One region of the Nonomuraea sp. NPDC003804 genome, then DNA from elsewhere that is predicted to be linked to it. Evidence: riboswitches for the same ligand, from Rfam matches in the RefSeq annotation. Region 1 holds a riboswitch; each other region holds the start of a gene.

Region 1 (4,961 bases):
CCTCGGTCAGGCCGAGGTGGTCGAGCATCATGGCCACCGACAGGATCGTGGCGGTGGGGTCGGCCTTGCCCTGGCCGGCGATGTCGGGCGCGCTGCCGTGGACCGGCTCGAACATGCTGGGCGCGGTCCGGTCGGGGTTGATGTTGCCGCTGGCGGCCAGCCCGATGCCGCCGGCGATGGCGGCGCCGATGTCGGTGATGATGTCGCCGAAGAGGTTGTCGGTGACGATCACGTCGAAGCGCTCGGGCTGGCTGACGAAGAACATCGAGGCCGCGTCGATGTGCTGGTAGTCGGTCGTGACCTGGGGGAACTCGGCGGCCACCCGGTTGACGGTGCGCATCCACAGGTCGCCGGCGTAGGTCAGCACGTTGGTCTTGTGGACCAGCGTGAGCTTCTTGCGGGGGCGCTCGGCGGCTTTGGCGAAGGCGTAGCGGACCACGCGCTCGACGCCGAAGGCGGTGTTGAGCGACTCCTGGGTGGCGATCTCGTGCGGGGTGCCGCGACGCAGCACGCCGCCGGCGCCCGCGTAGAGGCTCTCGGTGCCTTCGCGCACGACGATCATGTCGATGTCTTCGGGGCGGGTGTCGGCCAGCGGGGTCGTCACGCCGGGGAAGAGCTTCACCGGACGCAGGTTGACGTAGTGGTCGAGCTCGAAGCGGAGCCGCAGCAGCAGGTCGCGCTCGAGGACGCCCGGCGGGACGCTGGGGTCGCCGATCGCGCCGAGCAGGATGGCGTCGTAGCCGCGCAGCTCCTGCAGCGTCTCGTCGGTCAGGGTTTCGCCGGTGGCGTTGTAGCGAGTGGCGCCCAGATCGTAGTGGGTGGTCTCGATCTTGGCGCCGACCGCCTCCAGGACCTTGAGCCCTTCGGCGACGACCTCGGTGCCGATCCCGTCACCGGGGATGACGGCCAGACGAATGTTGCGCGACTCCATGGCCGGTACCTTACCGGGTCGTCTCGGCTGGCGAACACCTGATCTCATTGTCTGGACAAGGCGTTTTGTCGTGTTTGCGGTCTTTTGACCCTTTCGTTAGAGTCTCGGCCAGCCTAATCCGGTGCGACGTTCGCACGGAGCCGGGGACCCATTCCCCCTGGGGCGAATCGGCACCCCCATGCCGTAGGGCGGCTTCCACGCCCGAGCCCGTCAGCTAACCCGGTCGGCCCCGTGGAAGGACATTCCCCTGTCTCGCATCATCACGGCTGCCGTCGTCGGCGGCCTCCTCGCCACAGGTATCGCCGCCGCCTCCCCCGCGTCGGCCGCCCCCGTTCCCGCCCCGAAGCAGCCGGTCACGGCCGAACCCGGCACCGACCGGCCCGTCCAGGACGACCCCGCTCGTACGGTGACCCTCACCGGGGCGGACATCAAGAAGGCCCAGCTCGAGAAGGCACCCAAGCCCGCATGGCAGATCGCGCTCGACTTCGCGATGGCCAAGCGGGGCACGCCGTACGTCTGGGGCGGCACCGGGCCGAACGGCTACGACTGCTCAGGACTGACGATGAAGGCCTACAAGAAGGCGGGGATCGAGCTTCCTCGCGTGGCCGCCGACCAGTACCAGGCGTACGACAAGAAGATCACGTGGAACAACCTGAAGCCCGGCGACCTGGTCTTCTTCAGCGGACTGGGCCACGTCGGGATGATCTCGAAGCCCGGCTACATGGTGCACGCACCGCACAGCGGTGACGTGGTGAAGGAGGAGAAGCTCAGCGCGTGGCGGCGCCAGGCGTTCGTCGGCGCGGTACGGCCCGACCCCAAGGGCGTGAAGCAGCAGGCGCGGCTCGTCGAGGCGAAGTCCTCGTCCGCGCCCGTGGGGCTACGAGCCACGTTCTGACCCGTCGGAGCGCGCACCAGCCCGGGAACCGGAGGCGGTTTCCGGGCTGACGCGCGCCCGGAGGGGGATCCGGGGTCTCCCCGGTGGAGCAGGGGGACCTCCACCGGGTGGTCCCGCTCAACAGGGGAAGCCGGCCGGCGCCCTCAGGGGGAAAGGGTGCTCCCGCCCAGCAGGAGAACCAGCGGGAGGAAGGGTGGTCCCGCTCAGCCGGGGAAGGGGGAACCGCCGTTGTCCCTGCGGTCCAGGGCGGTCTGGAGGGCCTGCGCGGCCTCTTCCTCGTGGTCGTCGGCGCGGTTCCATGGATACATGTCGTACACGTGGCTCATCTCGTTTTCGCGGACGCGAGTGGAATCGGACGTCGGATCCCGGTCGCGAATCCGACCGGGCCTGGTCTCGTGCGGTCCGGATCACGGACCGGACGAAAGGGGACTTAAGGCCGACGCAACGCCGCTCACCGCGACGGGTAGTCGACCTGCCCTAACAGGCCCCGTCGCGGCAGGTAATAAGTACGAGTACCCAGCGCATCCCTACCAAAGTACCTGGCACGGTCCATGCTGTCTCGTTGGACGTCCGAATATCTCACGATGCGAGACGACAGCGGAAAGAAAGAACGCCCTCCCGCCGAGCGGCGGAAGGGCGTTCTCCATGGGAAGCGTCAATCGGACAGGTCGACCGAGCGCCCGCTGTCGGCGCCGATCTCCGCCACGATCTGGTCCATCACGTCCGACGGGATCGCCGAGTCGACGGTCAGCGCGATCAGCGCCTTGCCGCCCTTGACGTCCCGCGCCACCTGCATGGAGGCGATGTTGATGCCCTTCTCGCCGAGCAGGTGACCCACGACGCCGACGATGCCGGGCCGGTCGGTGTAGGTGAAGAAGGCCAGGTGGTCGGTCGGCTCGATCTCCATCTCGTAGCCGTTGACCTCGACGATCTTGGTGATCTGGCGCGGCCCCGACAGCGTGCCCGACACCGAGACGGTGCGGCCGTCGGCCAGCACACCGCGCACGCCGACGACGTTGCGCCAGTCGGGGCTCTCGGAGCTGGTGACCAGCTCGACGGTCAGGCTGCGCTCCTTGGCCAGCAGCGGTGCGTTGACGTAGGTGACGGCGTCCTCGACGATGTCGGTGAAGACGCCCTTGAGCGCGGCCAGCTCCAGCACCCGCACGTCCTGCGCGGCGATCTCGCCACGGACCTCGATGTCGAGCTTGGTGGCGGTCTCACCGGCGAGCGCGGTGAAGACGCGGCCCAGCTTCTCGGCCAGCGGCAGGCCCGGCTTGACGTCCTCGGCGACGACGCCGCCCTGAACGTTGACCGCGTCGGGCACGAACTCGCCGGCGAGGGCCAGCTTGACGCTGCGGGCGACCTGGGTGCCGGCCTTCTCCTGGGCCTCGTGGGTGGAGGCGCCGAGGTGCGGGGTGGCGACGACCTGGTCCAGCTCGAACAGCGGGCTGTCGGTGCAGGGCTCCTTGGCGAACACGTCCAGGCCCGCGCCTGCCACGCGCCCTTCCTTGATCGCGGAGTAGAGCGCGGTCTCGTCGACGATGCCGCCGCGGGCCACGTTGATGATGCGCACCGACGGCTTGACCTCGTGCAGCTCCTTGTCGCCGATGAGACCCAGGGTCTCCTTCGACTTCGGCAGGTGCACGGTGATGAAGTCGGCGGTCCTGATGACCTCCTCGAGGCTGACCAGCTTGACGCCCATCGCCGCGGCGCGGGCCGGCGGCAGGTAGGGGTCGTAAGCGATCAGCTCGACGCCGAACGGCTGCAGCCGCTGGGCCACGAGCTGACCGATCTTGCCGAGGCCGAGGATGCCGACGATCTTCTCGTCGAGCTCGACGCCGGTGTACTTGGACCGCTTCCACTCGCCGTTCTTGAGCGCGGCGTGGGCCTGCGCGGTGTTGCGGGCGCTGGCGAGGATGAGTGCGATCGTCTGCTCGGCGGCGCTGGTGATGTTGGAGGTCGGCGCGTTCACGACCATGACGCCGGCCTTCGTCGCCGCCTCGACGTCGACGTTGTCGAGACCGACACCCGCGCGGGCGACGACGCGCAGTTTCGGCGCCGCGGCGATGGCCTCGGCGTCCACCTGGGTGGCGGAACGGACGATGAGCGCGTCCACGTCGGCGAGCGCGGGCAGGAACTGCGAGCGGTCGGCGCCATCGGTGTGACGGACCTCGAAGTCGGCGCCGAGCACCGCGAGACCTGCTTCCGACAGCTCCTCTGCGACCAGAACGACGGGCTTGTTCACTGTGATGGATCCTTCGGGCATGCGACGGGCTGAGGGACACGTCAGCGGGCCCCTCGGATCTCTCTGAGTCTATCTAGGCTTGTGAACGCATTCACGAGGGTCTCAGGATCTGGGCGAGCCCGGTACCCACCCCCCGGGAACTCATCCCGACCGCAGCCAACTTTGTCTTGATCGGGAGATTTCTTCGCTATTAGCCTGATAAGCCGTGGGCTACTACCTATCGTTCACCCTATGAGCATCGGGAACCCCGCTCTCGCCGACGTGCTCGTCCAGCACGGCAGTCCGCACCTGCTGCTGGCCGCACTCGCCGACAGGGGAATCCTGGTCGCCGTGCGCCCTGACCGCTCCGTCGTCCTGGGCACGACCCAGGTCGGTGACCGCGTCCTGCTCGGTTATACCGGGCCCCAAACCTACGCACGGCACCGGGGCGGCCATTCGCTGTCGGCCTGCGACGCCGACACCATCCTCGACATCCAGCGCGTCACCGGCGTGCGGGAGATCGTGATCGACGCCGCAGGCCCGGCCGCGGCAGCCGTACCGATCGAGGATCTCCAGCGTTTCCTCGTCTCGACGCGGACGGGATCGCAGCCGGTGCTGTCCGGCGCGATGCCCACCGCGTACGCGACCGGGGCCATGGCCGCGGTCTCGACCGGTGGCTCGGTGCTGCAGAGCGCGCCGCCCGTGCAGATCGCGCCCGCGCCGCAGTCGTGGATCCCCGCGCCGCGCCCCCACCTGTCGGGGCCCATGCAGCAGGTGGATCCCGGCTACCGCCGGTGCACCCACCCGATCCTGCCCGCGCTGCGCGGCGCGATCGTGCTGCTGCTGTCCGACTACCCGCTGGTCCACCACGTGTGGATCTCCGAGGCGCGGACGGCCTCGGGCGCCCCCGG
Region 2 (4,961 bases), on a different contig from region 1:
CGTGCCGCGGCCAAGCAGGAGTACGACGCGTACGTCGCGCAGTGCCCCTCGAGGAAGCTGCTGGACACCCTCAGCGACAAATGGGTCAGCCTGATACTCACCGCCCTGGCCGGCGGCTCGATGCGATACAGCGACCTGGCCAGGACGGTCGCGGGCGTGAGCCAGAAGATGCTGACGCAGACGCTTCGCGGGCTGGAAAGGGACGGGCTCGTCTTCAGAACGGTGACCGCCTCGGTGCCGGTGCGCGTGGATTATGAGCTCACGCCACTCGGAACGAGCCTGCTCCCACTCATGGCCGCGATCAAGGAATGGGCGGAGTGTCACATCGAGGATGTCGAGCTTGCCCGCGAACGCTATGACGCCGGGCAGGCCGCTGAAAAATCGGCGTGAAATTCAGGATAAGAGCGCATTGCGGTCGGCCGGTTGTGGCCTGATCTTCGCGCCGTATGCCGCGCGAGTTCTTCATATAGAAACGATCAAGTCAATAGTCGCCGTCAAGCGCTTCGTGGAATCAACCTTGACGACCTTTCGAGTATGCGTTTACCGTCTGCGGGATGAGCAGCGGTGCTCGAGCCGAGACGTCGCCGAGTTGTGCTGTTGGGGGGAGGGCTCCCGATGGATGTGCTCACCGACGACGGAGTCGTGTTGAGCCAGGACGACCTGGATCTCCTCGCGGAGTTGGCCAAGGGTGTCACGGTCGACCGCGTGGGCAGAACGCTGGAGATCAGCGGCCGCACGGTCCGCCGCCGCCTGCGCGTCATCTGCGACAGGATCGGCGTCGCCACGGCCATCGAGGCCGTGGCCTGGGCCGCGCGCCGACGACTGATCTAGTCGGCGATCCGTACGGCTCCCGCGAACGGCCTGTTGGCGATCGCGGCGACCCGGACGACGTCACCCGTGCGGGGCGCGTGCACCATCATCCCGCCGCCGATGTAGATGCCCACATGGTGCAGGTCGTTGTAGAAGAAGACCAGGTCGCCGGGGCGTAGCTGCTCGCGCGAGATGTGGGTGCCGGCCGTCCACTGGTCGCCGGTGTAGTGCGGCAGGCTGATGCCCACCTGCTGGTAGGCGGCCATGACCAGGCCCGAGCAGTCGAAGGAGCTCGGCCCCTCGGCGCCCCACACGTACGGCTTGAGCTGCTGGGTCAGCGCCCAGCGGGCGGCCTGCGCGGCCTTGCCGCTGCCGATGATGGGCAGGTTGACCCTGCTGGCGCGGGTGCCCGGCCGTCCCGCCTCGCCCAGGGCGCGCCGGAACAGGCTGCTCTCGGTCTTGGCGACCATCGAGGTGATCTTGTCGCGCTTGCTGCCGAGGTCGTTGACGAGTTTCTGGACCTCGGCCAGGCGTGTCTTGGCGGTCGACCTCGCCTTCTCGGCGGCGGCGATGGACTCGGCGAGCTCCTTGACCTCCTGGCCCTGCTGCTGGCCGAGGGCGTAGGAGGTGGCGGCGGCGTCGAGGAAGGAGTCGGGGTCGGCCGACGAGGTGAAGGCCAGGCCGTCGGCGAGGCCGCCGTACATGTAGGTGCTCTCGGCCACGAGCGTGGCTCGGGCGCGCTTGGCGGCCAGATCGGCCTCGCTGGTGGCCAGGACCTTCTTGGCGGTCTCGGCGGACTTCTTGACGCCCTTGAGCTTCTCGCGCTGCCCGTTGTACTGCTCGGTGAGCGTCTCGATGTCGTTGTGCATCTTCTCGACGCGCTCGGCGAGCTCCTTGAGCGTCGGCTTGGGGTCGGCGGCGGCCGGGCTCAGCGGCATGGCGAGGGCGAGGACGGCCATCGCGGCGCTCACGACGGCGAACCGCTTCCTGGGGGAGCCCGGTTCGTGGGGGCGGGCGTGCTTGCCCGCGGACTTCCCCTCGTGAGTGCGCCTGCGCTTCACCAACCAGCTCCTCTCGTAGCCGCCGACCGGGTTAGCTGACGGGTTCGGGCCGGAGCAGCCCTACCGAGCACGGACTCGGACTCACCCCTGTGGCGGTCGGTGGTCCGCCGGCGGGTCCCCGGCTCCCCGTGGTGGGGGATTAGGCGCGTCACCCACGCCTGGCTGCGTGGGTGACATCGTCGCTGGACACTAGTGCAAGCCAGGTTCGTGCTCAACCAGAACTACGGATCCAGTAGAGGATGCGCAAACAAAGGATCACGGGCGGGTCACGTAAAAGCCTGATCAACCAGGGCATTGCGTGCCCTTTGCCCGGATTGGCAGAGATTTGTCGGGCATGTCGTGCGCCGATGCGGAGCGTGCTCGCCTCACTACGTGAGGTCATGTGATGGTAGTTAGGGATGGGCCGAAACAAGCTCGGTACGCTGAAGGGCCATGGAGCAGGTCGTCGAGCGCCCAATGCAGGACACCGAGATCGTCGTACGGCGCGCCCGCACGCCGGACGTCAGGTCGATCAAGCGCCTGGTCGACATCTACGCGGGGGCGGGCCGCAAGCTTCTCGAAAAAGCCACGGTCACGCTGTACGAGGACGTCCAGGAGTTCTGGGTCGCCGAGCGCGGCGGCCAGGTGGTCGGCTGTGGCGCGCTCCATGTGCTGTGGGAGGACCTCGCCGAAATTCGCACGGTCGCCGTCGATCCCGCGGCCAAAGGTTCAGGCGTCGGTCACCGTATTGTTACCGCGCTCGTGAGAACGGCTCGCGACCTGGGCCTTCGCCGGGTCTTCTGTCTGACGTTCGAGGTCGACTTCTTCGCCCGACACGGCTTCGTGCCCATCCAGGGAACGCCGGTATCACCCGAGGTCTACGCCGAGCTGCTGGCCTCCTACGACGAGGGTGTGGCCGAGTTTCTGGACCTCGAGCACGTCAAGCCCAACACCCTTGGCAACACCAGGATGCTGCTTCATCTGGACGCAGTTGACTACGGCGTTGACCAAGAGGAAAGGTGATTGTTGATACTCATGTCGATACGTTGGGCAACAGCAAGCATGTGTCCTGACATGTGCCACATGCGCCATCGAAGCGAGGTGACACGGTGAGCACCGGACAGCCGCCGTACCCGGACCAACCTGACGACAATTCCGGATACGGTCAGCAGAACGCAGGACGCCCTGGCGAGCAGCCGGATCCTGACGTGACGATCGTCGGCTATCGCCATGAGGGCGGCGGCTACGGTCAACCGTCACAGGGCCAGCCCGACCAGGCCTATGGCCAGCAGGGCTACGGCCAGCAGCCCGGTTACGGCCAGCAGGGCTACGGTCAGCAGGGCTACGGCCAGCAGCAGCCCGGCTACGGCCAGCCTTCCTCGGGCCAGCAGGGCTACGGCCAGCAGCAGCCCGGCTATGGACAGCAGGGCTACGGCCAGCCCGCGTCCGGCCAGCAGCCCGGCTACGGCCAGCCCTCCTCGGGTCAGCAGGGCTACGGCCAGCAGCCCCCCGCTTCCGGCCAGCAGCCTTATGGTCAGCAGGGCTACGGCCAGCAGTACGGCCAGCCCGGTTACGGCCAGCAGGCCGCCTCGGGCCAGCAGCCCGAGTACGGTCAGCAGGGCTACGGCCAGCAGTACGCCTCGGGCCAGCAGCCCGAGTACGGCCAGCAGGGCTACGGTCAGCAGCAGGCCTCCTCCGGCCAGCAGCCCGAGTACGGGCAGCAGGGCTACGGCCAGCAGCACGGCTCCTCGGGCCAGCAGCCGGAGTACGGCCAGCAGCCGGAGTACGGGCAGCCCGGCTATGGCCAGCAGCAGCCCGGGTACGGCCAGCCGGCGTCCGGCCAGCAGCCTGGCTACGGCCAGCCCTCCTCGGGTCAGCAGCCCGGTTACGGCCAGCAGCCCGGCTACGGTCAGCAGGGCTACGGCCAGCAGGGCCAGTCGCAGCCCGGCTACGGCCAGTCCTCGCCCTACGGCCAGCAGCAGCCCTACCAGCCCGGTTACGGCCAGCAGCAGCCGCCCGCCTACGGCCAGCCCGGCTACGGCCAGCCGTACGGCGCGCCGGCCGGACTGCAGCCGCCCGGCGCACCCGCCCCGCTCGCCGAGTGGTGGCAGCGCCTGGTCGCCCGCATCGTCGACGGCGTGATCTTCGGGGTCTTCTGGGTCATCGTGAGCACGGTCCTGTTCATGGTCGCGGGCCCGAGCTACGACCTCGCCACCGGCACGTTCACCGGCATGAACCCGCTCGTCCTCGCGGCGATCCTCGCTGTCCTCGCGGCGCTGTTCTACGTGGGCTACGAGTTCCTGCTGACCAAGTCCAAGGGGCAGACGGTCGGCAAGATGATCATGGGCATCAAGATCGTCCCGGTCGGCGGCTCGCTGCCCCCCGGCGGTCTGGAGAGCGACTCCGCCATCAAGCGGGCCGGCATCACCTGGGGCGGCGTGATCCTCAACGCCATCCCGATCCTCGGTGGCCTGCTGGCCTTCGCCGCGATCGGCGTCAACGGCGCCTCCCACCTCTGGGACAAGCCGCTGCAGCAGACCTTCGCCGACAAGTTCGCCGGCACCGTGGTCGTGAAGATCAAGTAAGCGGATACCGAAAAAACGGGGACCGGCGTCGCGCCGGCCCCCGTTTTCGCGTCCCTGGCACTGTAATCGCGGCCGGCCGGCGTACAGAATGGGGCTTATGGTCGCGCCGCCGCCAGGAGTGCCGGCCGTACCGGCCGATTGGTGGGAACGGCTCGTCGCGCGAAGCATTGAGGCTCTCGTCGTCGGGGTTCTCTATTACATTCTGTTCATCACGGCCTGGGGTTTGTTGCGGACTGTCGGCCTGCTTGAGGTGTATGGCGACCGGTTGCCGAGGTTGTTGGCCTGGCTGGCCGTGGGGCTGGGTTATGCGGGCTATGACTGCCTGGTCCATTACCGGCGGCGCCGTACCTTCGGGAAGGCGATCATGAAGATAAGGCTGGCGCCTGCCCCGGGGCGGCGGCTGGGGCCGGAGGATCTGGCGAAACGCGCGCTGCTCTATCCCGGGCCGATCGCGCTCGCGGGGATTCCTGGCGCCAATGTCGTTGTCGGAATCCTGGTGTTCGCCGTCGGACTGTCTATCTTGATC
Region 3 (4,961 bases), on a different contig from region 1:
CGCTGATGGGTGACGCCGACCCCACGGCGACCCTCGGCAGCATGGCGCTGATGGGCCAGATGACGGCCGAGCGGGCGCAGACCCTCGCCGCCTTCGACGAGGAGAACCGGCAGCTCAAGGCCGACAAGGAGGAGGCGCAGGGCGCGCTCACCGAGGCCGACAAGCTGCGCGACGACGTCAAGTCGGAGCGGGACAAGATCCTCGAGCTGGTCGAGCAGCAGGAGAAGCTGCTGCGCAGGCTCGGCGCCTACCGGGTGGGCAACCCCAACAGCACCGGCCTCAAGTACACCGGCTCGGCCTCCGGCAACGCCGCCGCCGTGCTGAGCTTCGCCTACGCGCAGATCGGCAAGCCGTACCAGTACGGCGGGACGGGCCCGGGCGGCTGGGACTGCTCGGGACTGACCCAGGCCTCGTGGCGGGCCGCCGGCGTGTCGCTGCCGCGCACCACCTGGGAGCAGTGGGCCTGGGGTGCCAAGCGCAGGGTCTCCCTCGACAAGCTGCAGCCCGGCGACCTCGTCTTCAGCTCAGGGCTCGGGCACGTGAGCATCTACGCCGGCGGCGGCAAGATCGTGCACGCCCCCCAGACGGGTGACGTGGTGAAGGTCGCCAGCCTGTCCTCCTACGGCGGGCGGCTGGTCGGCGCCATCCGGCCGTAGGTCTCGCTCATCTCGCGCAGCACCCGCAGGTAGGCGCTCACCGCGGACGGGCGGCCCGGCGCCGGCAGGACGGCGGCGCTGATCCGCCTGGCGGGCAGTCGCGGCGCGGGCTCGACCAGCCGGATGCCGGAGTGAACGGCCATGCCCGCGATCGACGGGTGGAGCATCACGCCCACGCCCGCCGCCACCAGGCCCTGGCGGCCGTTCCAGTCGTCGCACAGGTGGGCGATCCTCGGCGCGCGTCCCATCGCGGCCCGCAGCTGCGCGACGGGGGCCAGGCCGTCGGGGTGCGTGCCGTCGATCCAGGGCTCGGCGGCTAGGTCGGCCAGCCGTACCCGCTCTCCGGCCGCCAGCGGATGCCCGGCCGGCAGGGCGACCAGCAGCTCGTCGTCGAACAGGTCGAGCACCTCCAGCCCCGGGTCGGGGACGGGGCCCCACGAGGTCAGCAGGGCGACGTCGGCGGCGCCCTCCGCCAGGTCGGCGGTGACGGGGAACGCGACGTCAGGGCCGCCGACCTTGAGGGAGAGCTCGACACCCGGGTGGTCGGCGGCGAAGCGGCGGAAGCTCTCGGGCACGAACCTGGTGGCCGCGCTCGGGAAGGCGGTGACCCTGACCCGGCCGATGTCCGCCGAGGCGAAGGCGCGCAGCCTGGTCTCGAACAGGCTCATGCCGTCGAGCACGGCCATGGCCTGCTCGATCGCCGCCCGGCCCGCCTCCGTCGGCTGGACGCCCCTCGGGCGGCGGTGGAAGAGCGTGACGCCGGTGTGGCGTTCGAGCATGGCGATCTGCCGCGAGACGGCGGGCTGGGTCATGGAGAGCACCTCGGCCGCTCCGGAGAACGAGCCGCGCCGTCCGACCTCCACCAGGACGCGTAGCGACCACCCATCAAGCATGCGCCGAGTGTATGTCGCAGGTATTAAGGCTTAATTCTCCTTATACCGGGAGTGTGAGGAAAGTAACGGATGTGATCTGACAGGTCGCCACAGAAGCAAGTGTGAGCAGGGTCACATTCGCATAACGAAACCCGCCACAGAGCAGCGACTCCTCTTCTGACAAGAACCAGTCGGTGATCTTGACAGCTTTGCCCGGCCTTTGCCTGGCCTTGGGGCGCCAGGTACGTTCTCGCATCGCGGCGACCAAGCCATGGCGCCGGAACCGCCCACCGGCCTCCCAGCGGCCGGTGCACGCATAAAGATCCGCTGGTCGCCGCGCCGTAACCCCAGACAGGCGTGCGCGGTCGACCCGCCGAGTCCGTGCGGCATGGAGCACGGAGCCGGGGACCCACGTTCCTGGGGTGAATCCGGCCTGCGGGCCGGAAGGGCGACTTCCCCGCCCGAACCCGTCAGCTAACCCGGTAGGCATTGGTGGAAGTCCCAAGGAGACATTCTGTCTACCCCCTCTAGCACAACCCGTCTGTCCTGCCTTGCCCTCAGCGGCGTCGTGGTGGCGATGGGAGGGATCGTCCTCCACGCACCCGCGGCGCAGGCGACGGTGACCCCGGTGACAGCGGCCCCCGCGACAGCGCTCCCCGCGACCACCACCCTGGTGACCCCGGTGACCACCACCCTGGCGACGACGACGACCGTGAAGACGGCGCCGGCCGTACAGGCGGGCGCGGCGTCGACGGCTGCGGCGACGCGGCAGGCCAAGGCGGCTCGACAGCGGCTGAAGGCGGCCAGGGCCGTCGCCACCGCCAAGAAGCAGATCGGCGACCCCTACCGCTTCGGAGGCACAGGACCCGGCGCCTTCGACTGCTCGGGACTGGTCCAGTACTCCTGGGCCAAGGCCGGCATCAAGATCCCCCGCGTCACGTACAGCCAGTACGCGCGCATCAAGAAGAAGGTCAGGTGGAACGATCTCAAGCCCGGTGACCTGATGTTCTTCCGCGGGAAGGGCCACGTCGGCATGTACGTCGGCAAGGGCCGGATGGTCCACTCGCCGAGCACGGGCAAGACCGTGCGGATCGAGAAGCTCGGCGGCTGGCGCAAGGCGTCCTTCGCCGGCGCGGTCCGCCCCGGCGCGTAGCCCCCGGCCGCCGGAGGCCCGAAGCCCCGTCCATCCCCCTCGGACGGGGCTTCGGCCTGTCCGGGCTAGCATCACAGCCGTGGTGACCCGCAGAACCCTGCTGGCGGCCGCGCTGGCCGGACCGGCGATCTGCACGGTGGCCGGGTCCGCGGGACGCCGCCTGCCGCCCGAGGCCCGCGCGCTCGGCGAGTCAGGCGTCGTCGTCGCCTACGGCGCGCGCTCGCTCGTCGTCGGGCACCACACCGCCGCCGCCCTCCTGCGCGACCTGGCCGCGCGGGCCGACGCGGCGGCCCTCACCGTCTCGGCGGTCCTGCGGCGCGCCGTACGGCCACGGGTCGTGGTGCCCAGGACCACCGCGGAGGCGGCCGCCCTCGCGGGCGCGGGCCCCGTCGACGGGCTGGCCGCGCTGGCCTCGGCGGGACAGGTGATCGTCCTGCCCGGCGCCTTCGCGCGCCTCACACCCGTGGGCCGCGACGTCGTCCTCACCCACGAGCTGACCCACGTGGCCGCCGGAACGGAAGGGCGGCCCGTGTGGCTGCGGGAAGGGTTCGCCGACTACGTCGGCTACCTGCGCTCGGGACTCGCGACGCGGGTGGCGGCCGCGGAACTGGCGGCCGAGGCGCGCGCGGGACGGCTGCCCGGCGCGCTGCCGGCCGACGCCGCCTTCGCGCCGGGCTCGCCCCGGCTCGCGCAGGTCTACCAGGAGTCATGGCTGGCCTGCCGCCTGATCGCCGCCAGGTACGGCGAGCGGGCGCTGGCCGACCTCTACCAGCGGGCCGCCGGAATGCGGCTCGGCCAGGCGCTCGAGCCGCTGGGCCTGTCGGTCCGCGCGCTCGTCGCGCACTGGCGGGAGTATGTCCGCAACGAGCTGACAGGCGCGGAGGGAGACGGATGAGGCGGCTGGACCGGCAGGCGGGCATCGCGTTGACGGTGCTCGGGGTGGCCATCCTGGTGGTCGTGGTGCTCACCACGCCGTGGGACGTCATGGCGGGGGCGCCCACGGTGCCGCCCGACCCCGCACAGGACTTCACCTCCGCCCAGATCGCCCGCTCCCGCGCCTTCGACGCGGCCACGAGCGTGCCCTCCTACCTGTCGCTCGGCCTGACCGTCGTGTTCGCCGGCCTGCTCGTGGCCACGCCCCTCGGCGCGCGGCTGCTGCGCGGGCTGAAGGGACCGTGGTGGCTGCGGGTCGTCCTCGGCGTCGTCGTGCTGACCGCCGTCGTCGAGGTGCTGCGCTGGCCGCTGGGCATGTGGTTCGAGACCGAGCTGCGCGCCTTCGGGCTGTCCACCCAGAACTGGTGGAGCTGGACGGGCGACCGGCTCAAGTCCATCGGTGTGCGCGTCGCGCTGCTGTCGGTCATGGTGCTCGCGATCGTCGGCCTGGCCAGGCGCTTCAGGCGGTGGTGGGTGCCCGTGGCGGCCGGCGCGTTCGTGCTGACGGTGGGCGCCTCCTTCGTCTACCCCGTCGTGTTCGAGCCGATCTTCAACGACTTCGCCCCGATGCCCGCGGGAGAGCTGCGCACCGAGCTGCTCGACCTGGCCAGGCGCGCCGACGTGCCGGTCGAGGACGTGCTCGTCGCCGACGCCTCCCGCCGGACCACCGCGCTCAACGCCTACGTGTCCGGGTTCGGCGCCACGCGCAGGATCGTCGTCTACGACACGCTGCTGGAGGCGCCGGACAAGGAGGTGGAGCTGATCATCGCGCACGAGCTCGGACACGCCACGTACGACGACGTGCTCCACGGCACGCTCGTGGGCGGGCTCGGCGCGGCCTTCGGGGCGGTGCTGCTGTTCTGCGTGGCCCCGCTGTGGCGCCGGCCGTTGTCGGACCCGCTGGCGGTGGGGGCCGTCATGGGGTTCCTGTCGCTGGCGACGGTGTTGTCGGGGCCCGCGCAGAACCTCGTCAGCCGCCACGTCGAGGCGAGGGCCGACCTGCACGCGCTGGACCTGACCCGGGACCCGCGGACGTTCATCGCGATGCAAAAACGGCTTGCTGTTACCAATATTTCGGACTTGTCGCCTGATGCTGTGGAATATGTGCTCTATGCCTCGCATCCGACCGCGCCGCAGCGCATCTCCATGGCCCGCTCATGGGAGCTCATGAACGCCCCGTGAGCAGGGCGCTTCCCATGACCCCCGCCCCTGCCGCGCCCCGGCCCCGACCCGCCTCCCGGCGGACGCGCCGTGCCGGCCGGCCGGACGTGGGCGGGGTGGCGGCGTGACCAGGGTGCTCATCGTCACCAACGACTTCCCGCCCAGGCCGGGCGGTATCCAGTCGTT

Evidence for each region. A riboswitch is a leader RNA that binds a small molecule or an ion and turns the genes downstream of it on or off. The one in region 1 is predicted to bind cyclic di-AMP.
Region 2: it holds a riboswitch for cyclic di-AMP, as region 1 does, so the genes downstream of both, ABZX22_RS16600 (NlpC/P60 family protein) here and ABZX22_RS17180 (C40 family peptidase) in region 1, are expected to answer to the same signal.
Region 3: it holds a riboswitch for cyclic di-AMP, as region 1 does, so the genes downstream of both, ABZX22_RS37745 (C40 family peptidase) here and ABZX22_RS17180 (C40 family peptidase) in region 1, are expected to answer to the same signal.

The regions. Positions count from the first base shown of each region.
Region 1 is NZ_JBEXMT010000011.1:56,698-61,658, forward strand. It holds gene ABZX22_RS17175 (3-isopropylmalate dehydrogenase) at 1-931, opposite strand, end outside; cyclic di-AMP (ydaO/yuaA leader) riboswitch at 1,032-1,175, shown strand; gene ABZX22_RS17180 (C40 family peptidase) at 1,338-1,826, shown strand; gene ABZX22_RS17185 (hypothetical protein) at 2,030-2,152, opposite strand; gene serA (phosphoglycerate dehydrogenase) at 2,482-4,071, opposite strand; gene ABZX22_RS17195 (hypothetical protein) at 4,303-4,961, shown strand, end outside.
Region 2 is NZ_JBEXMT010000010.1:201,980-206,940, forward strand. It holds gene ABZX22_RS16590 (helix-turn-helix domain-containing protein) at 1-390, shown strand, start outside; gene ABZX22_RS16595 (LuxR C-terminal-related transcriptional regulator) at 616-831, shown strand; gene ABZX22_RS16600 (NlpC/P60 family protein) at 828-1,871, opposite strand; cyclic di-AMP (ydaO/yuaA leader) riboswitch at 1,877-2,027, opposite strand; gene ABZX22_RS16605 (amino-acid N-acetyltransferase) at 2,304-2,873, shown strand; gene ABZX22_RS16610 (RDD family protein) at 2,960-4,435, shown strand; gene ABZX22_RS16615 (RDD family protein) at 4,533-4,961, shown strand, end outside.
Region 3 is NZ_JBEXMT010000037.1:32,870-37,830, reverse strand. It holds gene ABZX22_RS37755 (NlpC/P60 family protein) at 1-656, shown strand, start outside; gene ABZX22_RS37750 (LysR family transcriptional regulator) at 620-1,549, opposite strand; cyclic di-AMP (ydaO/yuaA leader) riboswitch at 1,890-2,032, shown strand; gene ABZX22_RS37745 (C40 family peptidase) at 2,106-2,681, shown strand; gene ABZX22_RS37740 (hypothetical protein) at 2,761-3,576, shown strand; gene ABZX22_RS37735 (M48 family metallopeptidase) at 3,573-4,796, shown strand; gene ABZX22_RS37730 (glycosyltransferase family 4 protein) at 4,900-4,961, shown strand, end outside.